3 regions of the Ramlibacter sp. PS3R-8 genome follow, and region 2 is predicted to be linked to each of the others. Evidence: predicted binding sites of a transcription regulator. Region 2 holds the regulator's gene; each other region holds the start of a gene.
What was found. The regulator LexA, encoded in region 2, represses DNA repair genes until DNA is damaged. The targets are predictions, from matches to a motif close to ACTGTATNNNNATACAGT.

Region 1 (3,269 bases), on a different contig from region 2:
CGGACAGCTTGACCCCACGCTCGCCGACGTGGGCGTCGTAGCCGATGCGCCCCTGCAGGTCCGTCAGTGTCTGGATGAAGCCATGCGCCTGCGCGCGTTGGGCTGCGCGCACCATGTCTTCCTCGGTGGCGGTGGGCCGGCCGTACATGAGGTTGTCGCGCACGGAGCGGTGCAGTAGCGACGTGTCCTGCGTGACCATGCCGATGCTGGCGCGCAGGCTGTCCTGCGTGACGCCGGCAATGTCCTGGCCGTCGATCAGGATGCGGCCGCTTTCCACGTCGTAGAAGCGCAGCAGGATGTTGACCAGCGTGGACTTGCCGGCGCCCGAGCGGCCGATCAGTCCCACCTTCTCTCCCGGTTGCACCAACAGGGTGAAGTCGTCGATCACCGGCTGCGGCTTGCCGTAGCCGAATCGCACGTGTTCGAACCGCACTTCGCCGCGCGACACTTCCAGGGGCTTGGCATCCGGCCGGTCCACCACCTGGCGCGGCCGGGTCAGGGTGCCGATGCCGTCCTGGATGGTGCCGATGTTCTCGAACAGCGACGCCATCTCCCACATGATCCAGTGCGACATGCCGCTGACGCGCAGCGTCATGGCCACCACCGCGGCCACCGCGCCCGGGCCGACCTGGCCATGCGCCCACAGCCACACCGCATAGCCGGCGGCCGAGACGATCAGGCAAACGACGAGCGTGTGGTTGACGATCTCGAAGGTGCTGACCAGCCGCATCTGCTTGTAGCCGGTGGTCATGAACTCGGACATCGCCTGGCGCGCGAAGCCCGCTTCGCGGTGCGTGTGCGAGAACAGCTTGACCGTGGAGATGTTGGTGTAGGCGTCGGTGATGCGGCCGGTCATCATGGCCCGTGCATCCGCCTGCGCCTTGCCCATGCGGCCCAGCCGCGGGACGAAGTACCAGCAGGACAGGCCGTAGAAAAACCCCCAGCCGAAGAAGGGAAACATCAGCCGGGTGTCGAAGGCGCCGGCCAGTGCGACCAATGTGATGAAGTACACCCCGATGCCGATGATCACCTCGCTGGTGGTGAACAGCATCTCGCGCACGGCCAGCGCTGTCTGCATCACCTTGGTGGTGATGCGCCCGGCGAAATCGTCCGAGTAGAAAGCCAGGCTTTGCCCCAGCATCATGCGGTGGAAGTTCCAGCGCAGCCGCAGCGGGAAGTTGATGGCCAGGGTCTGGTGCTTGACGAAGGTGTGCAGGCCCACCAGCGGAATGCTGGCGAACAGGATCACCGCGAAGGTGAGCATCCGCTCGCGCTCGCGCTCCCACAGTTCGGAGGCGGGCGTGTTGGCCAGCCAGTCCACGACATGGCCGAGCACGGAGAACAACCAGGCTTCCCACCCCGACACCAGGGCGCTCAGCACCGCCAGCATCACCAGGTAGACGCGCAGCCCGGCCGTGCAGGCCCAGACGAAGGAGAGGAAGGTTTTCGGCAGCTCCGGAGGCTCGGACTCCGGGTAGGGGTGAAGCAGTTTCTCGAACAGCCGGTACAAACGAAAGCACTCCAGTGATGCGCAGCCAGGCGCGGGGAAACCGGCAGTTTTAATCGGAAAGACGATCCCGGTGGGTGGACGGGGAAGGGACGCTTTCGGTCGGCTGGAAACTACTGTATAAAGAAACAGTATTCCAAGCTGCCATGACTGCCTCCGCGTCCTCCGCCCAAGCCCTGCAATTTCCGCACGTGTGGCGCGGGCGGGAGCTTGCGCAGGCGCAGGAAAAGACATTGTCCACCGGCCACGACCTGCTGGATGCGCAGCTTCCCGGTAAAGGCTGGCCCGTCGGCAACCTGGTCGAAGTCCTGCAGCAGGAAGCGCAGCACCACGTGTGGCAACTCGTGGGGCCTGGATTGTCATCTTGCATGGCGCAAGGCGCCGGGCCAGCGGTGCTGGTGAATGCTCCGTATCAACCCTTCGGCCCTTCTCTGCGGGCACAAGGGATCATCCCCGAGCAGTTACTTTGCGTGCAGGCCGACAAGGTGTCTTCCACGCTGTGGTCCGCGGAGCAGGCCTTGCGCTGCGCCGACGTTTCTGCCGTGCTCGCCTGGCTCCCACAGGCCCGCAGCGAAGACCTGCGGCGGCTGCAGTTGTGCGCCCAGGCCGGCGAGAAGTTGCTGTTCGTCTTTCGGCCTCTCATTTGCCGCGAGCAATCCACGCCGGCGCGCCTGCGCTTGCAGGTCGACGGCATCGAGCGCATGGAGGTTCAGATCCTCAAGCGCCGCGGCCCCCCCTTGTTGCAGCCGCTGGAACTGCACGCCCGGCCGCGACGGCTGGCGGCGCTGCTGAACGCGCGCAAGTCTCATCGCGAGCTGCCGCTGTCGATCGAATTCCCATCGAGCGAATCGCATGTACTGGATCGCACTCCAAGTTTCGCCGGATGACGACCGCGTGGCCTGGGGGTGGCGAGCCTTGCAGTTCACGCCCCGGGTCGCGTTCGTCGACGAAGCGATCCTGCTGGAGGCGGGCGCTTCCGAAAAGCTGTTCGGCGGCAGGCGCGATCTGCTCAAGCGCCTGGTGTCGCCTGGGCAGGTGCAGTTGCTGTCGCGCGCTTCCGGGCCGACTGCGCTGGTGGCCTTGTCGCTGCTGCGCCTGCGCAGGCAAGGGCAGGCGTGTCCGGAAGCACTTCCCGACGATCTTCCGCTTGCCACATTGACGGCAGCACGCACGCACTTGCAGACACTGGAGCGCATCGGCTGCACGACCTTCGGCAACCTGCGTGCATTGCCGCGCGCGGGCATCGGACGCCGCTTCGGCACCGAGCTGTTGCAGGCGCTGGACTGCGCCTATGGGCAACGGCCCGAACGCTTTGCCTGGATCACGCTGCCTTCCACCTTCGACCAGAACGTGGAGCTGGTGTCGCTGGCGACCTCGGCACCCGACCTGATGTTCGCCGCGCAGCACCTGCTGACCCGCTTGCAGGCATGGCTGCAGGCCCGCAACCTCGGCGTGCTGGCGCTCGAACTGGAATGGACGCTCGACCTGCGGCGGCTGGACGGCAAGGTGCTGCCGCGCACCGAGAAGCTGGAACTGCGCACCGCGCAGCCCTCTCAGGACATGCAGCACTTGCGCAGGCTGGCTTCGGAGCAACTGGCACGAAGTTCGTTGTCCGCACCGGCCAATCACTTGCGGCTGCGCACGCTGGACACGGTGCCGTGGGGTGGCGCCAGCACGAGCCTGCTGCCCGAGGACAACAAGCCGGGAGAGAAGCTGCACCAGCTGATCGAACGCCTGAGCGTGCGACTGGGGGAGCACAACG
Region 2 (3,269 bases):
GCAAGGTCTTGCCGTCGATGCTGGCGGACTGCGCGGGAACCGCCCGCGTCGCCACGCCGGCGGGCAGCTTGTAGTCGGCGGGCAGCTCCACGATCAATTCGGCGTGCGGGTTTTGCCACTTCACGGAAACCACGCGGCCCTCGATGAACACCGGCTGGTCGGTGTTGAAGCTGCTCCAGCCGTGATGGGCGCGGGCGGCGAAAGGTGCGGCCAGTGCGGCCACGAGGCAGGTACGGCGTTTCATCGGGCGATCTCCTTCGGGCTCATTTGTACGCTATCCAGCGCCCGCATGCGACCACCCCCAGCCAGAGGAGGGTGGACAAGGCCATCAGAGCGCGCGCGGTGTTGTCGGGGTGGGCCAGCGAGCCGCGTCCGTGGAACCAGGCAGCGTTGCAGCCGGCGGTGAAGAGCAGCAGCATCTTCAGCGTGAACGCGCGGTTGGCCAGCAGGTCGCTCGCCTGCGAAGCGAACATCGCCAGCCCCGAACCCGCCGCGAAGCAAAAGCCCGTGACCGCGGTGCCCAGCGACAGCCGGGCCAGCGGCACCAGCGGCAGCTCGGCGCCGCGGCCGAACACCCGCAGCTCCAGCAACACCAGGTTGCCCAGCAGCAGCGCGATGCCGCAGATGTGGATGATCTCGAGGACCGGGTAGGCCCAGGGGTGCGTTTGGAGCCCGGCAAACATCAGGGCATCAATTCGAGCATGAGCGCAATGCGGGCCTTGACCGGGGACAGGCCCACGGCGGCGGGCAGTCGGTCGTTGGGCGTGGGCAGCACCCTGCCCTGCGCGCAACGGGAGGCGCGCCGCACCGCCACCCCATGCTGCTGTGCCTCGAGCAAACCGGCTTCGAGCGCGTGGTTCACGGTGCCGTTGCCGGTCCCGGCCACCACCAGGCCGGCAACGCCGTCCTTCACCAGCGCATCGACGATCGCGCGCCCGGCCCCCGCATGGTTCACCAGGATCTCCACGCGCGGCCAGGCCGCGGGACGCAGCAAGGCGGGAGCGGCACCCTTGGTGGCCGGACCCGGCCATGGACGCAGCACGCGCAGCCGCCCCTCCTCCACGTACGCCAGCGGGCCGGCGTCGCCGGAGGAAAAGGCGTCGGTGCGATAGCTGTGCACCTTCTGCACGTCGGATGCCCCGTGCACCGCACCGGCGAACACCACGCACACGCCACGCACCTGCGGATCGGCCGCCACCGCAATCGCATCGGCCAGGTTCTGGGGCCCGTCCGGCGCGGCCGACGTGGCCGGCCGCATGGCGCCCGTGAGCACCACCGGCTTGCCGGGCCCGAGCACGCGATGCAGGAAGAACGCCGTCTCCTCCATCGTGTCCGTCCCGTGCGTGACCACCACGCCGGCTACGTCCTCCTGCGCCAGCCAGTGCGCGCAACGGCCGGCGAGCGTCGCCCACACGGCGAAGTCCATGTCCTTGCTGTCGATCTGCGCCACCTCCTCCGCGTGCAGGCGCACGCCGGGGGGCACCGGCACCCCGCGCAGCAACTCGTCGACCCCCAGCTCGCCGGCGCGGTAGCCCACGTTGTCCGCCGCCGATGCGGCACGCCCGGCAATGGTGCCGCCGGTGCCGAGAACGATGATTTCTTCACGCGCCACTTGCATTCCCGTCCAAACTGTTTAAAAATACAGATACTGGATATCAACACAGTAAGCCCTTGCCAGGAGCCGCCATGATGGACACGCCGAAGCTCACCGCGCGCCAGCAACAGATTCTGGACCTGATCCAGAGCGCCATCGCGCGAACCGGCGCACCGCCTACCCGCGCCGAGATTGCCGCGGAGCTGGGATTCAAGTCCGCCAACGCAGCGGAGGAGCACCTCCAGGCCCTGGCCCGCAAGGGCGTGATCGAGCTCGTGAGCGGCACCTCGCGCGGCATCCGCCTGCAGAGCGAAACGCTGCACGCCATCAACAAGGAGCGCAACAAGCAGTTCTCGCTCACGCTGCAAGGCATGGCGCAGCTGGCGCTGCCGCTGGTGGGCCGCGTGGCGGCCGGCTCGCCCATCCTGGCCCAGGAACACGTCGACCAGACCTACTACGTCGAAAGCGGCCTGTTCCAGCGCCGGCCCGATTACCTGCTGAAGGTGCGCGGCATGTCCATGCGCGACGCCGGCATCATGGACGGCGACCTGCTCGCGGTGCAATCCACCCGCGACGCCAAGAACGGCCAGATCATCGTGGCGCGCCTCGGCGACGACGTCACGGTCAAGCGATTCCGCCGCAACAAGCACCTCATCGAGCTGCACGCGGAAAACCCCGACTACCCCACCATCGTGGTGGAGCCCGGCGAGCCCTTCGAGGTCGAGGGCATCGCCGTCGGGCTGATCCGCAACACGATGCTCATGTAACCCCCGCGGCGTCCGCAGGTGGCAGGCGTATGGCGGGGCACCGCCATCACCCTGCGGCCGCCGCATTCCCCAGCAATCCTGCCTGTGCCCACCCCGAAATCCAGGAGCTGTCACATGGCAACCGCACTCTACCCCTTCGCCCACCTGTTCGCCTCGCTGCAGGCGTTCGTCGATTGGCTCGCCGGCGGCGCCGCTCCGTCACCGGCGCGGCCGCCGCGCGAGCCGGTGCGGCCGCAGCAGCAGCCCGCGCGCGTGACGCGGCGGCCCATGGCGGTGCCGCGCGCGCCCAAGCCGCTGCGCGTGGTGCGCGTGATGGAGCCCACCGCCGCCCGCAGCGCCGCGGGCCGCATGGTGATCTCCGGCCGGCTGGCGGACGTCTGCGCGGAGCTGGACCGGCTGGCCGCGCTGGAGGCGCGCGGCCAGTAGGAGCCTGCGCGGCAGGGAGACGGGCTTCGGCGCCCCGCGTGCGTCAGCGCTGCGCGCCCGCCAGGTAGTCGGCCTTGCCGAGGTCCACGCCGTTGTGCCGCAGGATCGCGTACGCGGTGGTCACGTGGAAGAAGAAGTTCGCCAGCACCCAGGTGGTGAGGTAGGCCTGCCCCTTCATCGTGCGGCTGGCCTTGCCCACCGGGAAGGTGAACTCGGTTTCCTCCTTGCCATCCACCGCACTGGCGGGCACCTTCTCCAGGTAGTCCAGCGTCTTCTGGATGCGCGTGCGCAGTTCGCCGAAGGTGGCCTCGTTGTCCTCGAACTTCGGCGCTTCGACGCCGGAAATGCGCGCCATGCCGTTCTTGGCGGCGTCGCAGGCGATCAGCACCTGGCGCGTGAAGGGCAGCATGTCGGGCGCGAGCCGGGCGGTCAGCAGCACGGACGGCTCGAACTTGCGGGCCAGCGCGTTGGCCTCGGCCTTG
Region 3 (3,269 bases), 250 kb from region 2:
AAGCGCATGGCGCCCTGCGACAGCGTGGTGTCCAGCCCGCGCAGGTCGGTCAGCGTGAGCGCGGTCGCGTATGGCATGTGGGTGTGCATCACGCAAACCTTGCCCGCGATGCGATGGACGGCGGCATGGATGAACATGGCCGTGGGTTCCACCGGATGCCGGCCCGCCAGCTGGCGGCCTTGCGCGTCCACCAGGACGATGTCGTCCTCCCGCACCTCGCTCCAGTGCAGCCCGCGCGGGTTGAGCAGGAACCAGTCGGGCTGCTGCGGCAGCGCGACGCTGAAATGGTTGCAGACCCCCTCGCCCAACCCATGGTGCGCGGCGGCGCGCAGCGCCAGCGCGAGGTCGGCTCGCAGGCTGCGCACGGCAGGGTCCAGGAACAGCGATGGGGCGGCAATGTCGGGCATGGTGTCCTCCTCCCGCGCATGGTAGCCCTGGCGCCGGGGCGCGCGTTCGCAGGGATGGGGCCTTGTCCTACCCAGGGACGGGACGCCCGGCTGACATGCAAGTCCTGGCCCAGCCGTAGTCTCTGCCGGACACACAAGGCAACCGTGGCCAAACGCAGCATCAAGGCAGCACCCGAGAAGGTGCCCCGCCCGCCGGAGACAAAGCCCGCATGGGCGGCCGATCGTCATAGCGGCGAGGGTGCGGCGAGCGCCCTGGAAACCCTGCAGAAAATGGAGAAGAGCCGGGTCGCCGGCCAACCCGCGGAGCCGCGGGTCGATCCTTTGCAAGACTGACTGCCTTCAAGCCCGCGCCACGGGCAGGTCCTGCCAGCACGTCGTGTACTGCGGCGTGCGCCGTTGCTGCTTCATCGTCCAGCTTCGCGCGTCCCCGCCGAGCCCCGCACTTGCCACCTGCACGGTGCCGCGGCCATAGCGATCGTTCAGGCGATCCAGTGCCGCCATCAGCCGCCCGCCCGCCTCACGTTGCGCATCCGCCTCCAGCCCGAGCTCGCCCTGCTCCACGCCGGCGTCCTGCAGGTCCAGCAGCATGACGCCGGCCTTGTGGATGCGGTAGCCGGGCTGCCAGATGGACACCAGTGCCCGCAGGGCAGCCTGCGTGATGCTGGCCGTGTCGTCGCTGGGGCGCCGCAGGGGCACCGTGGCGCTGCGCGCGTACTGCCTTTCGGAGCGGCGGAACGGATTGGTGTGGATGAACACCAGCACCTGCCCCGCGCGCCCGTGTTGCAGGCGCAGCTTGAACGCGGCGCGGCCTGCGTATTCGCTCACCGCCTCCTGCAGCGGGCCCAGGGTTCGCACCGGCTCGCCGAACGCGCGCGTGCATGCGACCTCCCGCTTGCGCGGCGGGACGTCCTCGAGACCGATGCAGGACACGCCATGCAGCTCGCGCACCGTGCGCTCCACCACCACGCCGAAACGGCGCCGCAGCGAAACAGCGTCGGCGCGCGCCAGGTCGAGCGCGCTGCGGACGCCGTCGCCTTCGAGCTGGCGGCCGATCCGCGGGCCGATGCCCCACACGTCGCCCACGGCGGTGGCCGCGAGGACGTGGTCGCGCGTGCAGCCGGCCGGCAGCCGGCCCAGGTCGCACACCTGCGCCAGCGCGGCCGGGTAGCTGGCCCCGGGCCGGCGTTCGGCGTCCTTGGCAACGTGGTTGGCCAGCTTGGCGAGCGTCTTGGTCGGCCCGATGCCGATCCCGCAGGGGATGCCGATCCACTGCACGAGCCGTTGCCGCACGCGCGACGCGCGCTCGAGGAGGTCGCCGCGCACCCCGTCCAGGCTGACGAAGCATTCGTCGATGGAGTAGATCTCCTGCGCCGGGCCGAGGCCGGCCGCGATCGCCATCAGGCGGTTGCTCATGTCGCCGTAGAGCGTGAAGTTCGCCGACAACGCCACCACGCGGTCTTCGCCGAGCCTGGCGCGGATCTCGTGGAACGGCGTTCCCATGCGGATGCCGAGCGCCTTGGCCTCGTTGCTGCGGGCGATGGCGCAGCCGTCGTTGTTGGACAGGACCACCACCGGCCTGCCGTTGAGGCTGGGCCGGAAAACGCGCTCGCAGCTCACGTAGAAGTTGTTGCCGTCGAGGAGTGCGTACATGGTCGCACTGTATATGTACACAGCCCGCCGGGGCGTCTGTGCCAGTCCATTCCAACGTGATCTTGCTGCCGTGTCCTACAACGCGCCTGCGCCGAGTCTGACAGCATCCAGCTCATCCAATTTCCTGCGTCGAACGCCCCTCGCGTCTCCTGAAGTTTGCAATTCGCCGAACCTGCCCTGCTGGAGCCCGGTCTCCATGCCCCGCTGGCCGCCCTGCGCGCCGCCACCCGCGACCATCACCTCCGACTCGACCGCCTGATGGACTTGCGTCTGCTCGGCGACGCTGCGCGTTATGCGACGGTGCTGCAGGCGTTCGACGGCTTCCTGTCCGCGTGGGAGTCGACGGTGGCGGCGGGCTTGCCGGCCGCCCGGCAACCCTGGCTGCAAGCCCGGTCGCGCCGGCATTTCGTGGCGCGCGACCTGCAGGTCCTGGGCATCGCGGCGTCGACGCTGCCCGTGCAACTCACTCCCATCGCCACCGGGGCCGCGGCCTGGGGCTCCCTCTACGTCATGGAAGGTTCGGCCCTGGGCGGGCGGGTGATCGCGCGCGCGCTGGCGGCACAGGGCCTGCGGCCCGACACGGGGGCCGCCTACTTCCACGGATGGGGCGAGTCCACCGGCCCCATGTGGCGCGAATTCCGCCAGCTGCTCGAGCAGGAACTGGCGACGCCTGCGGCGGTCTCGCTGGCTTGCGCCGGCGCGTGCGCGACTTTCGACGACTTCTCCGCCCTGCTGGAGGGCGCACTGGCATGAGCGCGCTCCCGCTGCCCGACTTGTCGCAGTGCGCCGACGAGCCGATCCGGCTGCCCGGCGCGATCCAGCCCCACGGACGCATGGCCGTGCTCCACGCGCACGACGGACGCCTGCTCGCCTACAGCGCCAACTGGCCAAGTGCCGCCGCGGCCCGCGATGCGCTGCGCGCCCTGGCGCCGGATGCGGCCCGGCTGCCATCCGGCCACTCGCCCGCGTGGATCGGCACGGTGCCGCTCGACGGGTGCACCTTCGACGTCGGCGCGCACCGCCAGGGCGACACGCTGGTCCTGGAGTACGAGCCTGCCGGCCCGGCCGCCAGCATGGACGCGCCCATCTACTCCGTCGCACGCGACTTGTTGCCGCGCCTGCAGCAGGCGGACTCGGTCGTGCGACTGTGCGAGATCGTCGCGCAGGAAATGAAACGCCTGACCGGCTTCGGCCGTTGCCTGGTCTACCGTT

Region 1: a site for LexA is predicted at 1,623-1,640, ahead of imuA (translesion DNA synthesis-associated protein ImuA). Genes of this name have one in related genera too.
Region 3: a site for LexA is predicted at 2,064-2,081, ahead of WG902_RS02360 (Y-family DNA polymerase). Genes of this name have one in related genera too.

What each region holds. Positions count from the first base shown of each region.
Region 1 covers NZ_JBBHGT010000005.1:278,289-281,557, forward strand. The annotation lists gene WG902_RS18150 (ABC transporter ATP-binding protein) at 1-1,510, opposite strand, end outside; gene imuA (translesion DNA synthesis-associated protein ImuA) at 1,654-2,394, shown strand; gene WG902_RS18160 (Y-family DNA polymerase) at 2,360-3,269, shown strand, end outside.
Region 2 covers NZ_JBBHGT010000001.1:754,055-757,323, forward strand. The annotation lists gene WG902_RS03540 (DUF6152 family protein) at 1-244, opposite strand, end outside; gene WG902_RS03545 (hypothetical protein) at 264-683, opposite strand; gene WG902_RS03550 (asparaginase) at 683-1,618, opposite strand; gene lexA (transcriptional repressor LexA) at 1,687-2,361, shown strand; gene WG902_RS03560 (hypothetical protein) at 2,476-2,787, shown strand; gene WG902_RS03565 (DUF1993 domain-containing protein) at 2,831-3,269, opposite strand, start outside.
Region 3 covers NZ_JBBHGT010000001.1:500,354-503,622, reverse strand. The annotation lists gene WG902_RS02370 (aldolase) at 1-407, opposite strand, end outside; gene WG902_RS02365 (hypothetical protein) at 552-740, shown strand; gene WG902_RS02360 (Y-family DNA polymerase) at 747-2,057, opposite strand; gene WG902_RS02355 (biliverdin-producing heme oxygenase) at 2,214-2,810, shown strand; gene WG902_RS02350 (ATP-binding protein) at 2,807-3,269, shown strand, end outside.